2 linked regions of the Methanolobus zinderi genome follow. Each later gene encodes a partner of the first gene's protein in a complex. Links are inferred from orthologs where the notes say so. Each region holds a gene or a part of one and is shown on either strand. Other genes may lie near its edges.

Region 1 (9,998 bases):
ATGGATTCCCATGTCCACTCATCGTCATCTGCTCCGTTTGACATATCTGACATTTCAACTGAATCCTCAATGACGCTTGCACTGATGACATCACGGTCAGTGATCATACCCACTACCTCAAGGTCACTGTCGATCACAGGGACAGCTTTTGACTTTGCAAGCTCCATTATCCTTGCCACAACATTCAGCGGAGTGTTTGTCCATACAGGTACTGAATTAGGATTCATGTACTGTCCAACATGATCGGGAATTTCCATTTCAGCAAGTACTGCCACGATATCCGCCACGGAAATAATTCCCCTGAGTTTACCGTCTTCAACAACCGGCAGTCTTCTGATACCATTATCAAGCAGTGTTTTGGCTGCAACGGTGATATCCACATTCGGATCGATGGTCAGTGGATTACGGGTCATCAATAAAGCCAGTTGTTCCTCTTCGGGATTTTTAAGCAGGTTAGCCCTGCTGACAATCCCTACAACTTTTCCGTCTTTAAGGACGGGCACACCGGATACCCTTTTCTCTTTGAGCAATGCGTGAACCTCATCCCTTGAACCGGGCAATGTCGCAAAAGCAACATCCGTTCTCATTATATCCATTACTTTAACATTCTTTGGCATCTTAAGCCTCCAATTATTCTTCGGAGGATTTACCACGTACTACAAGTACTGGCACCTTTGAATTTCTGATGACGTTCTCAGCAACGCTACCAAGTAAAAAGTGATCGAGTCCTCTTTTTCCAAGAGTTCCCATAACAACAAGGTCCATGTTCTGTTCCTCTGCGAACTGGACTATCTCAGGACCAGGGTGTCCTTCAAGGACTACAGATTCAAATGGTACAGACTCTTTTTCCGCCATTTCTCCAACTACACTGGTTGATTCCTTGGCTTCCTGTTCCAGGAGTTCGTACATCATTTCCCACCCCGCATCCATTGGTATCGAAGCAAAAGCAGCCGTGTCAACCACATATCCTGCATACAGTTTTGCCCCACATGTCTTTGCAAGCTCCAGTGCATGCTGGACTGCATTTTTATTTTGCTCGGATCCGTCAGTTGCAATAAAAATCTTCTTGTAGAGATCGCTTTTCATAATCCCTCTCCTATGTGATAATATGTGATAATACGGAATCAAAGGATTACAGATAGTATATCGTCAGGTCTCCCCCTTCGAACGATGCTGCTTACGGGGTTTTTTATTCCTGAGAGATTACTTGAATTTCCATTGAGGATCATCACTTTAGCTCTGTTCCCTTCCATAATAGGACCTATGTTACCAAGTCCTAATACTGCTGCACCCATAAGTGTACACATAATAAATACTTGTCTGTCCTCGAGACCAAAAACTTTAGATAGTAACTCCATTTCAGAGAACATGTTGACCGAGTTGAGCATTACATTGTCAGTTCCCACGGCAACATCAATCCCGGCCTTTAGCATTTCCCTTACAGGTGCCATTCCGACCCCGGTTATGAAATTGGACCGCGGACATACGACAACAGGTATATCCATATCAGCCACTTCTTTCAGGTCAGTATGGTCAGCCTGTGTAAGATGTATAAGAAGATCAGGATCCAGGGAAAGTGCTTTGTCAATATCATCCCTGCCATTTTCCCCTGCATGGATGGCAAAGGTCTTTTGATTGCTTTTTGTAAGCTGCTCTACGGTTCTAAGGATTCGCATATCCATGTCACTGGCTCCACTCATTCCGAGCCCGTCTGCGTCAAGCAGGATGCGCTCGACCTCCTGGCGCAGTTCCTGATTCTCAGTATGAATGTCCCTGGGTCTTGCAAGTATCCTGCTCGTCACCTCTGAGTCCTGAAGAGCCTCCTGAAGTGCAAGAACTCCATCAAGACCACCTTCTCTGAAGTCAGCAAAGGCACAAGTTCCCGTCCGGAGCATATCCGTAATAGAGCGCCTCATGCCTTCCACAAGCTCATCGTGCCCGGTACTTTCGAGTACCCTGTGTTTGAGGCCATGAGGAGGCTGTACCAGTGAACTCAAATCCCTCTCCACATAATAGTCCGCACATTTTCCAAGCGGAGGGTCCTTTACCACCGAGTCACCGATATGAGTATGGGCATTTACAAAACATGGTGCTATGATATTCTCTGACCTTGTCCTCTCTTCAGCAACTTCGGTAATGATACCGTCTTTTATGGCAATATATCCCTGAATAGGTTCCAGTTCAGGGCCGTAAAGGATTGTTCCGTGGACTGTCTGCTCGCTAACCATAGAATCATCTTTTAGCAGTAGATATTCTACCTTACTACTAATATTAGTTATTATACATGCTTTTCATAGCATCGACAGATATATAAACCAATTTCCTCTTTATGGAATTGCGTATTATTAGGTCCTTGCATGAGAAAATGGCAGAGCCTATCCGTGATTGTACAGACAACCTCAATACGCTACATCAGGATAGTGCGACACAAGCCTGTCACGAGGGAAACCGGAAGGGACAGCGGGAATCCCAGAGGATGAACTTCCGGAGTTAGTGCGTCAGGCGACAGCATTATCTCACTTATTCTTTATGTCTAAGTAATCATATACGGTTACGAGCGTTGTTATGTCTTTTGAGGATGCGTTAAAACAGGCTGAGAACGGTGTCATCATCCATGTGGAAGTAACACCGGGATCCAGAAACATATGCATTCCCAGCGGATACAATCCCTGGAGAAAGAGAATAGAGGTCAGGCTCTCGGAAAATGCCCGTAAGGGTAAGGCTAACGAGCAGTTGATCGAGAACATCGCAGCTCTTTTCGACCTGAAACCATCAGACGTTGCGATCAGCAGTGGACATAAAAGCACCAGGAAATCAGTTCTTGTAAAAGGTATTGATATTTCCAGGGTCATTTCCGTTCTCAAAGCCAGCCTTGAGGGAGCCGAATAACTGTTTTTACTACGATTTTTTTATACGATCTATAAAGATACTAATTAAAGAATACTTTCACCCCGCTCGGAGTCCCTTAATATATGCGGGAAGCCATTTTACAGACTGAGGTGAAACAGATGGATGAATATTTTGAAAATCTGGTAGATAGAGCAACTTACTATGAACAGTTCGAAGAATTCGTTCGTTATTACAAGTGATAGTATTCCGGCTTCTGCCGCAAATCCCTCCTGATTCCAAACGGTTTGCTTTCGTTGCGGCAGGGAGCCTACTTTCACTTGTTCTCCGTTTATTTCTTTCTTACCCGTATATAATTAAATCAAAATACGTAGCAACTTTTAAGGCCATTGTTTTTTTATTCTTAACCTGACAGAAATATAGGGATATAAAGTATATCTGAAATCAGAGAAGTTCAGGGAATTCATGTCCAGATATAAAAAAGACCGCAGATCTCTAAAAGCACCATTGCATGTCTATGAAAAAAGACTTGAGAATATCGAAGAGATCATTGATGAGCTTCTGCACCTGCCAGAGGATACAGTGATCATAGTCGAAGGTAAAAGAGATGTCAGAGCACTTAACAGGCTTGGTATAAAAGGACATTTTGAAATGGCAACCCATGGCTCAACTTCAAATCTCTGCGAGGATATTGCAAAAACAGGCAAAAATGTGATAATCCTGACAGACTGGGACCGTCGGGGGAACATGCTCATGTCCGATCTGACAAAGCATTTCCATTCCCTTGGTGTAAACCCCGATGTCAGGATACGTGAACGTCTGATAGCTATTGTCCAGAAAGAAATAAAAGATGTGGAAGGCCTTCCCACCTACGTCCTGAAATTAAGACATATAACAGGATATTCCACACTTTAAGACTAAATTCGTTAAGATCGATCAGAAAGTATCGTTATGATGTGGTTCCCACGTCCTTTCAAATTCAGGATAGAGTTCGGACTTATCCATCAGTTCGGTGTATACATCATGCCTCGGGCTGACTATAACCACATGGGCAGGTGGATGTATCTTCCTAAGCTTGCTTATTGCCGCACCTGCATTGTTGTCAAGTTCAACAAGAGCGGCTGAACTACATTTAGCCCTGAGCGGAACGCCGGCAACGCTTACAAGCAGGTTGTCAGCAAAGTTTGGTTCGATCCGTTTTGGTTTGGAGGCGAACCTCATGTGTCCATAATGTTCAAGGTCATGTAGTGCAACATTTACTTTATCCGGATTATCGCCCCGGATTACGGCAAAAGATTTTACTTCGATCCCCATTTTAATTTTATCCCCCTGTTTTTTTACTTGCTAGTTTATTTCAATCCTTTTTGTTTTTCTACCCTCTCCACGGCAGTATAGAAATACCAGCTTAAATCTTATTAAAACTTTGCGATATAATAAGCTTTTCTATTTTGATTCGTATAAAAATAATAAAAGGTAAATATTAATTAATCCCCAAGTTCCTTAGAACGGTTAGAAGATGCTATAACGGCATTCATAAAAGCAGCCCTCACACCGCTTTCTTCGAGCACATGAACACCCCTTATGGTCGTTCCTCCCGGGGAGGTGACCATATCCTTTAGTTCTCCGGGATGCGTACCGGTCTCAAGTGCAATCTTAGCGGCACCAAGTACGGTCTGTGCCGCAAGTACCAGTGCACTGTTCCTGTCAAGACCTTCAAATACAGCCCCATCGGCCATTGCCTCGATAACAGGAAAAATAAACGCAGGTCCGCTTCCAGAGAGTCCGGTCACTGCGTCCATAAGGTGTTCCGGCACGATCAAAGAGCTACCCACCAGTTCGAAGATCTCCAGTACATCATCAGCATCTTCTACGGATGCGTTTTTACCGGGCGATATTGCAGAAGCTGCTTCGGCTACTGTTGCGGCAATATTGGGCATCACCCGTACAACACGTGTATCCGGCTTGAGCTCTCTCTCAAGTGCTTCCAGTTTGACACCTGCTGCGATAGATACGACCAGTTTGTCAGAGCCGATCTCAGCTCTTATATTATGAAGAATGGATTTCAATATCTGTGGTTTTACGGCAAGGATGATAATATCAGAATTTTGTATTGTATCCAGATTATCCGTTGATACGTTGATTCCGAGATCATCGTGCAGCTCCTTAAGAGATGCTTCGAAAACATCACTTGCATATATGTCAGAAGCAGGAATGATCCCTGAAGCATGGATACCTCTTATTAAAGAACTTCCCATTTTTCCTGTTCCGATAAAACCAATTTTTTTTCCGTCCAAGCCCATTATAACCACTAGATCCTCTTGTCAATAAAAATAAAAATAAATCATTTCCTTTTGATCGTTACTATATCGCCGAGCGTAGTACCTTTGTTCAGGCGCTCTCCACTCCAGTCATCCTGGCTGGTCCTTTCCGTAAGCTTGATGTCCAGTTCCCTTTCCAGCTTTTTACGGACATCCTCTTCCGGTACGATATCTCCCCGTTCAAGCTTTTTGACCAGCGATGACTTCTCTTTTATCTTGTGAGCAAGTTCATCGTGTGTAAGCTGCTTTTTCTCCCTTGCTTCCTTGATGATAGAATCGTAATCAGGCACAAGTTCATCAGTAAAGGTCTCAAAACCTTTTGGTTTAGATTTTTTCCTCCGCTGGGCAGCAGGTGCTGTTGGTGCTATTTTTCGGGATACCGGTGTGCGTTTATCCACGTTTTTACCATATTGTGAACATCTTCCACAGACAGTGAGTTCACTACCGTCTATACTTACTTTAAAAGAAGGCCCCTTAATATCGGTGCCACATATTTCACATTGCATAGATCTCAACTCATACAAGCCAAATCTCGTCTTTACGAAAGGGCTATATACCCTTCGGGCTTAAATAATGTTCGGAGGCATATGAGCGAAACCACTGACAGTGATGTAAATAATCACGAAAGATACGATTTCACAGGCGTTAACAAGGCGGAATTCGGTTATGCCGGTGCAGGAAGCGAAGAGGATTTTTCAAAGTACCTTCTTGACCGCATGAGGCAACTCGAATCGCGCAACAGCATGCTAAAAGAACAATGCGATCAGATGGAATCTGAGAAGCGCTTTGTTGAAAGCCAGAAATTGAAATATGAAAGAGAGGTCAGAAGGCTTCAGTCTGAGATCGACCGTCTGAAGACCGTTCCATTGGTAGTTGCCACTATAATGGATGTGATCAGCAATGATAAGATCCTTGTGAGAAGCTCTACAGGTCCTCAGTTCATGGTCAATGTATCCCAATACATAGACGACGACAGCCTTGTACCCGGTACCAAGGTAGCTTTGAACCAGCAGACCCTGGCAATTGTCGATGTAATTCCTGCTACCGAAGATCCGACAGTCTCCGCAATGGAAGTTGTAGAGGCCCAGGATGTCGATTTCAATGATGTTGGTGGTCTTGACGAGCAGATACAGGAATTGATAGAATCTGTGGAACTGCCGCTCTTAAAGCCGGATTCATTTGCCCGTATAGGTATATCCCCGCCAAAAGGAGTATTACTGTACGGTGAGCCGGGAACCGGTAAGACGCTACTTGCAAAAGCCGTTGCCCACAGGACACAGGCTACCTTTGTAAGAGTAGTGGGTTCCGAATTGATACAGAAATATATCGGAGACGGTGCCAAGCTTGTAAGGGATCTGTTCGACATGGCCAGAAAGAAATCCCCGAGCATATTATTCATAGATGAACTTGATGCCATCGCATCAAGACGTCTGAATGACACAAACGGAGCTGACCGTGAGGTACAGAGAACTCTGATGCAATTGCTTGCAGAGATGGATGGTTTTGACAGCAGGGGAGAGATACGTATCATTGCAGCCACAAACAGGCTGGATGTACTGGATCCTGCAATCCTGAGACCGGGAAGGTTTGACAGGGTAGTTTACGTACCGATGCCTGATGAAGAGGCAAGGGCAAATATCCTGAAGATCCACTCACGCTACATGAACCTTGGAGAGGATGTTGATTTCAAAAAGCTTGCCCGTATGACCGAAACTGCAAGCGGAGCAGACCTGAATGCAATTGCAATGGAAGCAGGTATGCTTGCCGTCAGATTCGACAAGGAATCCATTGGAATGCAAGATTTCCTTGAATCCACCAGGAAAGTCATGTCAAAACTCGAAAGCAAACAGGAAGAATTACCAACAGGAATGTTCGGCTAATTCAGCCTCATTTTTTATTTTACGGGCTTCGATTGATCAGACCAGTAATTATCCTGTATCTGAGTGAAATCTCTGCCAATCGGTAAATTACTTCTGCAATCTTCTGTATAATTGCTTTTGTGAGCAGACGTTTTCATATCAAAGAAGAGATTCGCATACTGGGTATCGATGACTCTGCCCTGATAAGTGAAAAGATACTTGTTGTAGGGGCTTTTTTCAGGGGAGGGCTGTGGATGGACGGTGTAATGAGTTCCTACCTTACAAAGGACGGACTGGATGGTACGGATACTCTGATGGAAATGGTCAAAAGCAGTAAACATTATCCTCAGATCCGCATCATAATGCTGGATGGCATAACATATGGCGGATTCAATACCATAGACATAGTTCAACTATATGAGGAAACCGATATACCTGTAATAGTCCTGATGAGACAGCTTCCTGATTTTGAGATGATAGACAGGGCACTGTCATACCTCCCACATAAAGAAATGCGCAGTGAAATAATCAAAAAGGCAGGAAAAATAGTAAAGGTGAATACAGGAGATGTCAACAACCCGGTCTACATCCAGTGCAGCGGGATAGAAATGAAGGACGCTGCCACAATAGTCCGGATCAGCGCCACAAGAAGTAATATACCTGAGCCTCTGCGTGTGGCTCATCTAATTGCCACAGGGATCATTCTCGGTGAATCAAGAGGAAAAGCCTGAAGCATCATCATGCCTTGCATTCTTCCACAAGCTTTACTCCGTCCTGCATCAATGCTTCTGCTCTGTCCTGTGTCTTCGATTCTGCGAAAATGCGTATGATGGGCTCGGTTCCTGAAGGCCTCACGAGTACCCAGCCGTCACTATACCACACTTTAACCCCGTCAATGGTATCCACCTTATTTTCACTGCCTTCAAAAGACTGTTTCACTTTTTCCATGGTATCTTCAAGATCATCACATTTGATCTTTGTTTTGGAATTATAATATACAGGAACACTTGATGCAAGTTCGGAAAGTTTTTTTCCGTTCGCGATGATTTCCAGGAATTTCGCACAGGCCATGCCACCGTCACGACAGTACTGGTGTTCAGGGAAGATGAGCCCGCCATTGCCTTCACCACCGAACACAGCATCAATTTCCATCATCTTACGGGCAACGTTGATAGAACCCACTGCCGTCCATACAAGATCTACACCTGCATCTTCAGTAATATCCACCATCCTGGAAGAAGAGCTTACAGGCGTTACCACATGACCTTTTTTCCGCTCAAGTACATACTTTGCCATCATCGCAAGCAGCACGTCTTCCGGTATGAAATTGCCCTTTTCATCAATGAAAACCGCACGGTCAGCGTCGCCATCCTGGGCCACTCCCATAACGGCACCTGTTGTTTTCACAAGATCGATCAGCTCCACAAGAACATCAGGAGTTGGCTCGGGATTTCTCCAGGGGAACGTTCCATCCACCTGTGAATTGATAGTAATCACTTCGCAGCCGAGTTTCTGGAGAAGGAAAGGAAGAGTTACAGAGCCCGCTCCGCAACCGGTGTCCATTACCACTTTGAACCTTTTGTCACGAATACTTTTACTGTCAACTGAGTTTATTATTCCGTTAAGGTAGTACTCATTGGCATTGAGATCGGTTCTAAGATCTCCCGTCCTCTCCCATGATACGGCTGAGAATTCCCTGGAATAGTATATTTTCTCAACTTCCTTCTCCCCTTCCCTGGAGAATTCACTACCATCCGCAGCCACAAGTTTTACTCCGTTGTACTCACGGGGGTTATGCGAGGCAGTTATCACGATACCTGCGTCGGCATGATCCTTTACATAATATTGAATAGAAGGCGTGGGGACTATTCCCACATCTATAACTGTCAGTCCTGCAGACAGTGCACCTGCTATAGCAGCAGATTTGAGCATCTCTCCTGAAGCTCTCGTATCCCTGCCTATGGCCACCGTTCCCTTTGAACCCATATAGGTACCAACACTTCTGGCAACATCGATCACAAGCTGAGGATTAATGTATTCGTTTGCTATTCCCCTAACACCATTTGTTCCAAAAAACGCCATTTAAATATCACCCGTGTACAATAATCAGATATTATCTTAGAACTAAGACTTTATGCTATTCTTAATGTGATTATCTTAATAAGGCATTTTCCCATATTCAGTAATATGATGGAAAAAAAGATCACAGAGCTTGAAACTGCGATCAGGGATAAAGAAAGTGCCATTGTAGCCTTTTCGGGAGGAGTTGATAGTGCAACCCTGACATATCTGGCTCACAGGGTACTTGGAGACAGGGCAGTGGCCGTCACCGTCAAATTACACTCATTTCCGGACAGGGAGCTTGAGCATGCCAGAAATGTCGCCCGGGAGATAGGGATCAGACACCATGTCATATTCTTCAATGAACTGGAAATACCTTCAATAGCCAGCAACACTGCCCAAAGATGCTACCATTGCAAGAAAGAGATACTGCATCTGCTTGATGATGTCAGACAGGAATTCGGGTTCAATGTTATCATGGAAGGCAGTAACGCTTCAGACAGGAATGTCTACAGACCGGGAAGAAAAGCCATTCAGGAAAGCTCTGAGCCCGTTTACTCCCCTTATCTTGAACTCGATATTACAAAGGAAGAAATACGTGAGATTGCCAGAAGTGCAGGACTCTCTGTTGCCGGAAGACCTCCATCTCCCTGCCTTGCCTCAAGGTTTCCCTACGGAAATAAATTGACAGAAGATGCGATCAAAAGAGTTGAACTGGCAGAGAATTTCCTCTCGGATCTGGGGTTTGCGGAGCTGAGAGTTAGGGATCATAACGGAATAGCCCGTATCGAACTAAAACCCTTTGATTTCAGGGATATGCTCATGCACAGGAAAAATATCGTTTCTTACTTCAAAGACATTGGTTTTGATTATGTGACACTGGATCTGGAAGGATTCAGAAGTGGCAGTATGG
Region 2 (9,994 bases), 620 kb from region 1 along the record:
AACAGCCTATATAGAGGGTCTTTCGGCGGCAGGAAAAACTGCAAAGCTTACAGACTACACTCCGGCAGGAGATGCGGAAGTATTGTACAAGGGGACTATAATTGATATTCCCATCCTGCCAATGACACCTCCCTATGACACTCCCACTCCCGCACTCATAACAAGGGCTGCACTGCAGCTTACAGGTGTGCCTCACTTACTTGTGAACGCAGGCCTGAGGGTAATGCCTGCAAAGGAGGTTCCGCTTGTGGATATAGGGGGTCAGCCGGGTCTGGATATAAGGGGGCCTGTTGCGGTCATGGATGTTGAAAAGGCCTTTAATAATGCATTCAAACTGGGTCAGGAGCTTGCTGAGAAGCATGATTTTGTAATGATCGGTGAGAGTATACCCGCGGGTACAACAACGGCCAATGCGGTGTTGCAGTCTCTGGGTTATGACGGTAATGTAAGCAGCAGCTCATCCTCAAATCCTCTGCAGCTCAAAAGAGAGGTAGTTGAAGCCGCACTTAAGTCCTCGGGCATTACATTCGGTTCTCTCCGTGATGATCCGTTCAAAGCCATAAGCTGTGTGGGTGATCCCATGATGGTGGCGGTTGCGGGCATTGCCGCAGGTCTTGGTGATACGCGCGTGATTCTTGCAGGTGGCACTCAGATGGAATCCATATATGCGGTGATCAAACACCTGGGATACCCCACTGACAGCATAAGCATCGTCACGACAAGTTATGTTGCAGGTGACGAGTCCGCCAGTTTTGCTGATATATCCAGAGAGCTTGGTGCAAGTTGCTATGGTGTGGATCCGTGCTTTGGTGATTCCTGTTCAGAGGGTTTGAGGCAGTATGAGCTCGGTTTTGTCAAAGAAGGCGTTGGTGCCGGAGGTGCGATATGCCTCGCGCTCATGCATGGTAAGACCAGGGAGGACATCCGCCGGGAGATCGAAGGGCTCTGTAATGAGCTGTGCAAACTAGGCAATCTTGAAGGTGTGATGTGTGAGGAAAGCTGATCCTGGGGATCGGATATCATTCACATAAGCGGTCTGGTACCGCCAAATATATCATAGATAAGATTTATTCAGGGGATACTGCCTGAATTTAAGGGGCTGTGGCCTAGTCCGGCATGGCGACGGGCTCCAGCGGATAAATGATGAACAACGGGTCTACTGAGGCTTGCCCGACGGGGTCGGCCTGTGAGGAACCGTTGGAGCACTGATAAAGGCTCTTAAAATGATGCTGTGTTTTGCAGCAGTTCGGAGAGACCCGTCGATCGTGAGTTCAAATCTCACCAGCCCCATCTAATTTTCTTCTCTTTCTGACTTATTGTATCTCTTTCGCCTAAAATTTTATATGCTGACAGTTCAATATCTATGGATTAAGCACGGTTTTTGTCAGCAAATTAAATGCAGGAAAGATTAAATAACCATCATATTTATATTGAGACGCATTTAATAATCTGAGATGTGCAGTAAAATGGAGTATCGGTGATGCAGAAAAGGGACAAAGTACTCATAGTTGATGATGAACAGGCCATCGTGGAATTGATGGGACTCTATCTGAAATCGGATTATGAGGTCATCAATGCATATAATGGCAGAGAAGCACTGGAAAGAGTAAAAACTGACAAACCTGATATAGTCCTTCTCGATGTAATGATGCCTGACATGAATGGCTATGAGGTCTGCAGGATCCTGAAAACCTCTGTTGAGACCCAGTTCCTGCCCGTGATCATGGTGACTGCATTATCAGGCAAGGATGACCGTATAAAAGGGATTGAGGTCGGTGCTGACGAATTCCTTGGTAAGCCCGTGAACAGACTGGAGCTTGTAACCAGGGTGAAGTCACTGCTGCGCATAAAACATCTTCAGGACAAGATACTGGCTGAAAGGAACGACGCCATGAGCTATTTTGAAGAAGCGGGATTCATTGCTGTTGTCATCGATCCTGACCTGAAGATAAACCAGATCAACAAAAAGGGTAATGAAACCTTCGGATATGAGGAGTTTGAACTGATAGGTCAGGATTTTGTGGATACGCTTATTCAGGAGGATATGAGGGCTGAAGTAAGAGCTTCTCTTAAGAAAGCTGTTGGAGGTAACTCTGACCTTCCGGATTTTTCCGAAGTAAAGGCAGAATGCAAGGATGGCAGTGAAGTTTTGATTCGCTGGTATGATTCCCTGCTCACCGACGATGAAGGTAATGTAACGGGAATGATGTGTTCAGGTGAAGATCTGAGTATGCTGGAATGATCTGGCTGAACTGAACTGCATTTATAAACCTGGTTCATTCCTGGTCTGCTAATTCACATTTTTTGTTATTATTCCTGGTTAAGATATTGCGTGTCGCACAGACTATCCATTTTTTGTGCAGGGCCAGGTGTAATCCGACCATTGCTGTCATAAGGATTGCTGAGCGGTTATGGGTAAGTGTCCAGCTTGCCTTGGTCAGTCCAAGATACTCCTGATATCTGCCATGTCTTACTCCACCGGGTATGAGAAGATACATAACAAGGCCTGTGATGAGGACCATAATGAACAGCAGTGTGAGGATTAGATCGACATAATAATTTGCCTTTGTTCTATTCATTGCAGTCTGATTGTGTCTTACTTATAAAATGATTTTGTTTTCAAATTGGCAAAAAACTTTAAATCATATCAGGTTGGTACTAGTCCTGTTTCATTGTCGGGATCTGTCCCGTGGGAATGTAGCTTTGATATAAGCTGAACCGTGAAACAAGAAGATGAAACAAGGTGAATATATTGTCCAGATCATTTTACGCATACATAAAGGATGCATGGAAGAATCCTGACGAGAATTACGTCAGCGAGCTCAGATGGGAAAGGCTCCAGGAATGGAGAAAGGAAGGCTCTGTCACAAAGGTCAGGCGTCCTACAAGAATTGACCGTGCTCGCTCACTCGGATACAAGGCAAAACAGGGAATAGTAGTTGCCCGCGTAAAGGTACGCAGGGGAGGTCTTAGAAGACCCAGGTACATGCGTGGAAGACGTACACACAACATGGGTAAGAACAAGATAACTGCAGGCAAGAGCATCCAGAGGATTGCAGAAGAGCGTGCAGGAAGAAAGTTCCCCAACCTGGAAGTACTGAACTCTTACTGGGTAGGAGAGGACGGTAAGCTCAAGTGGTACGAAGTTATCCTCGTAGACCCAAACCATCCTGTTATCAAGAGCGACAGGAATCTCAACTGGATCTGCAACAGTACTCACAAAGGCCGTGCCCAGCGCGGTAAGACCAGTGCAGGCCGCAAGGGCAGAGGTATGATGGGACGCGGTACCGGTACTGAGAAGACCAGACCAAGTATCAGGTCAAACGAAAACAAAGGAAAGTGATCCATTATATCGGCTTGCGTGTGATCGCGCATTCGACTGAAGATCCCGCCAGGGTCAGAAAGGCCCTGGACTTATTTTTACTGAATTCCACTGACAGAGCTGACGACGATAAGCTTTCTGAATCCGTGGAAATTATTGATGCTGAAGGCCACTATGGCAATTCCATCAAGATCTTCAGTGCACAGGTTTCACGCAAACAGGAATCTAAAGCTCTTGCCCGATTTATCAGGCAGAATATGTCAGATGAGGATGTAGAGCTCCTCAGGTCTGAGATGCCGGATCGTCTTGATGATGCGCAGGTATTTCACATGAGGTTTGACAAGCAGGCTGCCTTTGAGGGGCAGGTTGAGATGACGTCCTCCTCGGATGCCATAGCGATCCGTGTAAAGATAGCCACATATCCCAAAAACCGTGAGAAGGCCGGAAGGATTGTGGAGGAATTGTTTGGTTGAATCCGGATACTACGACCTCAATGTTAGTTTTGTTCCAGAGAGCAGCAACCGGGTCGAAGAGCTAGCTGCAACTGCAGGTCATCTGGGATACAGTGGCATTGCCATAAACTATCCTGCCAATTCTAAGATATCCGTAGGTGATCTTGACTCTGAGGATATAGAGATCTTCTCAGCTGTGGCGATCAGGCCTAAAAATGCCTCGAAGATCCACAGTATTGTTGACAGGTACCGGGACAGAGTTGACCTTATTACGGTATGTGGTGGAATTGAAAGTATTAACCGGGCTGCCATCGAGAATCCAAGGGTTGACATTCTTACGGATATGAATATGGGCCGGGAAAGTGGTTTTAATCACGTGCTTGCAAAGGCAGCCAGTGATAATAATGTAGCTGTTGCCTTTGACCTTGGGAGTCTTATCAGGCTGAGGGGAGGTAACAGGGTACATGCGTTAAGCAATTTCAGAAAGAATCTGCAACTTGTACGAAAATACGATGTCCCTTATCTGCTGACCAGCAGTCCTCAATCGGTCTATGATATGCGTGCACCCAGGGAACTCATCGCCCTTGCTGCATTGTTCGGGATGTCCCGTGAGGAAGCGATACGGGGCCTGAGCACAATTCCTGAAGCGATCATTTCCGGGAACCGCCCTCCAGAGGGATATCTCTGTGAAGGTGTCGAGATAATCGGAACGGACATCGAGGATGAATGCTCCCGGGGAGATGATATCGTATGAAGATATTACCTCCGACGTTGCGTGATGGCAGGAGATATCTGGCTTTCGAGCTCATTGCTGAAGGACCTGTGAAAAGAGATGACCTGATAAGGGAGATATTCTCGGCCGCCGGTTCACTTCTTGGCGATGTGGGTGCAAGTGAATGTGCTATCAGGTTGCTCGCCTTTGAAGACATGAAGGGAGTGGTTCGCTGCTCACCTGAAAGGACGAGCAATACCCGTGCAGTTCTTGCAACCATCAGGGATGTCAGGGGTACCAGAGTTCTCTTCCATGTCCTGGGAATATCGGGCACCGTTCGGGCTGCAACAAAAAAGTATTTAGCGGGTGTGGATGTATTTAACCCGGTAGAACAGTCACATATAAATGAGTAGAATGCATATTTCAGCTAGTAAGACTACAGATTACTATTCACTATTTTAATACAGGAGATGAAGTTAAGATGCAAATGACACCACAAATGGGTTATGATCGTGCAATTACTGTTTTCAGTCCCGATGGGCGTCTTTTTCAGGTAGAGTATGCCAGGGAGGCAGTTAAGAGGGGTACAACTGCAGCGGGTGTAAAAGCAAAGGACGGAGTAGTTCTTCTTGTAGATAAAAGGATCACAAGCAGACTCATCGAAGCAGAATCCATTGAAAAGATATTCCAGATCGACGATCACATAGGTGCAGCCACATCAGGTCTTGTGGCCGACGCCCGTGCACTGGTTGACAGGGCAAGGGTGGAAGCCCAGATCAATAAGGTCTCTTATGACGAGCAGGTAGGCGTAGAGGTACTTGCAAAGAAAATATGCGACCACAAACAGAGCTACACCCAGTACGGTGGTGCCCGTCCCTATGGTACCGCTCTGCTGATAGCAGGTGTTGACGACTCAAGACCACGCCTTTTCGAAACCGATCCGAGCGGTGCACTGCTTGAGTACAAGGCAACCGCAATCGGTGCAGGCAGAAATTCATTCATGGAGATCTTCGAATCTGACTACAAGGACGACATGGATATGGAAGATGCGATCATGCTCGGCATGAAGGCACTTTACAGGTCCACAGAAGGCAAGCTCAATGCAGCTACCCTGGAGGTAGGACTTGTAACACTCGAACAGAGACAGTTTATAAAGCTCTCCGAGGAAGAGGTCGAAAAGTACGTAGACCGTATCCAGGAAGAACTCAAGGACGAGTTCGCAGAAGGAGAGGAAGAAGAGGAAGAGAGTTCCGAGAATCCTGAAGAAGGACCCGACGAATAAGTGATAAATTACAGGAATAAGGGGTGAAAGAAAATGGTATCACTTGATGAGGCAGTAATTGCAAGGCTCAAGAAAGGTAAACATCAGTTCGAGGTATTGGTAGATCCCGATGGAGCGTTTGCACTGAACAGGGGCGAAGATGTTAAGATTGAAGATATACTCGCAGTCGAATCTATTTTCACCGACGCTCATCAAGGAGACCATGCAGCCGAATCCGACATCGAGAACACCTTTGATACTACCGATGTAATTGAGGCCGCCCGTCAGATACTGGAACACGGTGAACTCCAGCTTACAACCGAGCAGAGAAAGTTCCTGCTTGAGGAAAAGACCAAGCAGGTTGTAACCGTCATTGTACAGAATGCGATCAACCCCCAGACAAAGACCCCGCATCCACGGGCAAGGATCGAGGCTGCCATGGAAGAGGCAAAGGTCCATATAGATCTTTTCAAGGGCGTGGATGAGCAGGTCAATATTGTTATGAAGGCCATCCGTCCTATCATCCCCATCAGGTTCGAAGAGGTCGATATAGCTGTGAAGATACCTGCGGAATATGCTGCCAAATCCTATGGAGATGTCTCCAAGTTTGGAAACCTTGTGAAGAACGAGTGGCAGAATGACGGATCCTGGGTTGCGGTTGTAAGAATGCCTGCGGGTCTGCAGAATGACTTCTACGGACTGGTGAACCACCTGACCAAAGGGGATGTTGAAACTAAACTTTTATGAGGATGGATAATGGAACGAGAAATAGTGTTTCCGGGCCAGCTCCTGTCTGAGAACAAGGCAGACTCGGGCTCCGGTACTTATGTGAAAGACGGAAAGGTCTATTCTCTTTTATACGGGGTCAAGAATACAAGAAACAAGATATCCGTGATCCCGTTCTCTGGAAAATACATTCCTTCAAGTAAGGATTTTGTAATTGGTACTGTTATTGAGGTAACTCCTTCAAACTGGATATTTGACATCGGTTCTCCCTATGATGGTCTGCTGCATGTCTCCGAGTATCCTAAAAGAGTTGACTCCGACAAAATGCCAGGTATAATGGATGTTGGTGATTCAGCACTGTTACGTGTTAAAGATGTGAATCCTTCCATGAAGGTGGAACTTTCCATGCGTGAGAGGGGCTTGAAGCCTCTTAAAGTGGGCAGGATAATCGAAGTTGTACCTGCAAAGGTCCCCCGGGTCATAGGACACGGCGGCTCGATGGTCTCGATGCTTAAAAAAGAAGCAGACAGCGAGATCTTCGTGGGCCAGAACGGAAGGATCTGGATCAACGGAAAAGAAAATGATATGGATCGTCTTACCGAAGCTATAGACATGATCATGAAGCAGTCCCATACAAGCGGACTGACGGACAGGGTCTGTCAGTTCCTGAGAGATGAGGGAGATGTTGATGCTGAGGAAGACCTTGCTGAGGCCGAAGAAGTAGAAGATGAAAGCGAAATTCCTGAAGATACCTACAGAAAGGTAGACGCACTTCTGGATGAAACGGACGATTGATCCGGATATACCCTTTTTGCAAAAGTTAGCGGCCGATTGCGTGAAAGTTGGAGAATTAGTATGAATGATAAACCTGAAAAGTTCATTGATGAGAATGGTTTACGCCTGGACGGCAGGCAAATTGATGAAATAAGACCGATGACGATCAAGATAGGAGTGCTGTCACGTGCTGACGGTTCCTGTTATCTGGAATGGGGCAACAATAAGATACTTGCAGCAGTTTACGGCCCCAGGGAACTTCATCCCAGAAGACTGCAGAAAGCCGATTCTGCACTGATCAGATACAGATATAACATGGCGGCTTTCTCAGTAGAGGACCGTGCAAGACCTGGTCCGAGCAGGAGAAGTATCGAGATATCAAAGGTAAGTCGTGAAGCCTTCGAACCTGTTGTGATGACACATCTTTATCCAAGTGCTGTTATCGATGTCTTTGCAGAGGTTCTGCAGGCAGATGCCGGTACAAGGACCGCTGCTATCAACGCAGCTTCAATTGCCCTGGCAGATGCCGGAATCCCCATGAAAGGTCTTGTAGCTGCCTGTGCGGTAGGGAAGGTTGACGGAAAACTTGTCCTCGATCTTAACAAGCCCGAAGATAACTATGGTGAGGCAGACCTGCCCATAGCAATTACCCAGGACGGGGAGATCACACTTTTGCAGATGGACGGCGACCTGACACAGGAAGAGTTCAAGGAAGCTATCAAGCTGTGTAAGGAAGGTTGCTACCAGATCCTTGAGATGCAGAAAGAGGCTTTAAAGACCAAGTTCTCAGATGATGCTGATATAGACATACCCGATGACATCGACGAAGATGTAGATGTTGAAGCATTGGAAAAATGTGATACAGAGGATTCCGGGGAAGAAGACGTTTCCGATGAATCGGAAGAGGATGAAGGATCCGAGGACGTGGATGACGAAGAAGAGCCGGAGGATGTAGAAGAGGATTTCGTCGATACTGTTGAAGAGAAGACAGACGATGAAGAGGATACTACCGAGGGAGGTGAGGTCCGTGAGCAATGAAGTAATGTCTGTGTTGAAAAGGGATTATATTTACAACCTTATGCTCAAGGGAAAACGTACCGATGGTCGTGCTTTTGATGAAGTAAGGGATATTGAAGTTAAGACAAATGTTATCGATAAAGCCGAGGGCTCCGCATGGGTCAAGTATGGCGATACTGAAGTACTCGTCGGAGTAAAAATGCAGGTCGGAACTCCGTTCCCGGATTCAGCCGGTGAAGGTGTCATTATAACGAGTCTCGAACTCAATCCGATCGCTTCTCCTGATTTTGAGGCAGGTCCTCCAAGGGAGAATGCCATTGAGATGGCCAGGGTGACCGATCGTGGTGTCCGTGAATCAGGCGCAATTGATTTAAGTAAGTTGTGTATTACGGAGGGAGAAGAAGTATGGATGGTCTTTATCGACATCCATGTGCTCAATAATGGCGGAAACATACAGGATGCTTCCTCCATGGGTGCCATAGCAGCTTTGTTAACAACCACCATACCTGCGGAAAGTGCAGGAAAGGGCGAAGACATTGCTATGCCCGTCAAGGACATGCCTCTGGGAGTTACCGTGATAAACATTGGCGGCTCACTGATGGTAGATCCTGAACTTGATGAAGAGACGGTATGTGATACCAAGATCACTGTGGTCTCAAATAAGGACGGTTCGATCTCTGGAATGCAGAAGAGCGGTGACGGTGCATTGACGGAGGAACAGCTTTTGAAGGCTGTGGAAATGGCATGTGAGAAGGCAGCCGAGCTACGTGAGGCTCATCTCTCGGACCTCCAGAACTGATAGTATTAATATAATTCATTTGATTCAAGGAGATTAGATTCATGGCAAAAAAATATACGAGAAAAGGACGTGTATCCAGATCAGCAGGAAGGTTTGGTGTACGCTACGGTAGAAAGGACCGTAAACTTGTAGCGGATCTTGAATATAAGATGCGCATGCCACATGTGTGTGCAAGATGTGCACGTCCGACTGTCGGCAGAGTAGGTACAGGTATCTGGAAATGCAGCAAGTGTGATTACACATTTGCAGGCGGTACCTATCTTCCACAGACCAGTGTAGGTAAGACTGTTGCACGTTTTGTAAGGAAAGCCACCGAAAAGGCAGAGAAAGCAGAAAAGGCAGAGAAAGTAGAGTAAGGTGAGCATGGATTACAAATGCACCAGATGCAAACGAAATGTTGAGATCGACTATGAGTACACAGGTATTCGCTGTCCGTACTGCGGACACAGGATACTTGTCAAAGAGCGTCCGACATCAATCAAACGCGTCAAGGCTCAGTAGAAGTAAATGTTAATTACTTCTTCTCGCAAACCTTCAGCCAGTACACGTACCCTGTGTAAGTTACTGGCATCTTTTTTCAACTGCGCTTATTTCAATCGCGGTAAAATGGGAATGGGCGAGGTTCTGGAACATGCAGACACCAGCCCTCTCATGGTGATTGGCGAGTATCACGGAAATCCCGGAAGTATCAGTGTATATGACCCGGATGGTTTCTGCGTTCTCTCAATTTACATGTCAGTATGGACATCCGATGAACCCTACTGTAGTCCCGGGTCCGCAGAGACTTCTCTGGAAGGGGAGGGTGAACTTGCTCCGGTATTATCTGAGTTGCTTCAGATGGATGAAGATTCTTCAGCTGTTCAGAAGATTATCATATCAGATAAACAGATAGATTTTTTAGAAGGCGAAAGAGTACTTTTCTCCCTGAAGA

Evidence for each region.
Region 2: the proteins of HWN40_RS12175 (region 1) and psmA are in contact, whole or in part, in a cryo-EM structure (PDB 6HE5), measured with the Archaeoglobus fulgidus proteins. The link is inferred for Methanolobus zinderi from one-to-one orthologs. Residues at the interface, in WP_010879468.1 of Archaeoglobus fulgidus: Asp391, Leu392, Lys393, Gly394, Met396, Phe397, Val398; in WP_010877997.1 of Archaeoglobus fulgidus: Ala30, Arg33, Gly34, Ala35, Asp51, Arg53, Val54, Lys66, Ser79, Gly80, Leu81, Val82, Met166.

Annotation. Positions count from the first base shown.
Region 1 is NZ_CP058215.1:2,458,554-2,468,551, forward strand. Bases 5,087-7,898 are described here. They hold HWN40_RS12175 (proteasome-activating nucleotidase), read left to right. Parts: upstream 5,087-5,752; coding sequence 5,753-7,045; downstream 7,046-7,898. Other genes in these bases: proC (pyrroline-5-carboxylate reductase), read right to left, coding at 5,087-5,147; HWN40_RS12170 (multiprotein bridging factor aMBF1), read right to left, coding at 5,189-5,671; HWN40_RS12180 (endonuclease dU), read left to right, coding at 7,165-7,755; glmM (phosphoglucosamine mutase), read right to left, coding at 7,763-7,898. In the rest of the region: HWN40_RS12135 (CBS domain-containing protein), read right to left, coding at 1-617; HWN40_RS12140 (universal stress protein), read right to left, coding at 631-1,086; HWN40_RS12145 (amidohydrolase family protein), read right to left, coding at 1,125-2,228; HWN40_RS13675 (hypothetical protein), read left to right, coding at 2,358-2,480; HWN40_RS12150 (DUF167 domain-containing protein), read left to right, coding at 2,566-2,889; HWN40_RS12155 (toprim domain-containing protein), read left to right, coding at 3,313-3,762; HWN40_RS12160 (DUF356 domain-containing protein), read right to left, coding at 3,784-4,161; more of proC, read right to left, coding at 4,332-5,086; more of glmM, read right to left, coding at 7,899-9,106; ATP-dependent sacrificial sulfur transferase LarE, read left to right, coding at 9,212-9,998. UniProt on the Methanocaldococcus jannaschii protein: ATPase which is responsible for recognizing, binding, unfolding and translocation of substrate proteins into the archaeal 20S proteasome core particle.
Region 2 is NZ_CP058215.1:1,843,730-1,853,723, reverse strand. The notes cover bases 4,060-6,867. They hold psmA (archaeal proteasome endopeptidase complex subunit alpha), read left to right. Parts: upstream 4,060-4,967; coding sequence 4,968-5,768; downstream 5,769-6,867. Other genes in these bases: rrp4 (exosome complex RNA-binding protein Rrp4), read left to right, coding at 6,504-6,867; HWN40_RS09070 (ribosome assembly factor SBDS), read left to right, coding at 5,802-6,494; HWN40_RS09080 (Rpp14/Pop5 family protein), read left to right, coding at 4,525-4,899; rnp3 (ribonuclease P protein component 3), read left to right, coding at 4,060-4,528. Outside these bases: nicotinate mononucleotide-dependent phosphoribosyltransferase CobT, read left to right, coding at 1-1,003; HWN40_RS09105 (response regulator), read left to right, coding at 1,481-2,242; HWN40_RS09100 (DUF4405 domain-containing protein), read right to left, coding at 2,277-2,579; HWN40_RS09095 (50S ribosomal protein L15e), read left to right, coding at 2,753-3,343; HWN40_RS09090 (RNA-binding protein), read left to right, coding at 3,340-3,795; more of rnp3, read left to right, coding at 3,788-4,059; more of rrp4, read left to right, coding at 6,868-7,268; exosome complex exonuclease Rrp41, read left to right, coding at 7,329-8,285; exosome complex protein Rrp42, read left to right, coding at 8,290-9,063; HWN40_RS09050 (50S ribosomal protein L37ae), read left to right, coding at 9,105-9,419; HWN40_RS09045 (DNA-directed RNA polymerase subunit P), read left to right, coding at 9,427-9,564; HWN40_RS09040 (ribosomal biogenesis protein), read left to right, coding at 9,571-9,994. UniProt on the Methanocaldococcus jannaschii protein: Component of the proteasome core, a large protease complex with broad specificity involved in protein degradation. The M.jannaschii proteasome is able to cleave oligopeptides after Glu, Asp, Tyr, Phe, Trp, slightly after Arg, but not after Ala.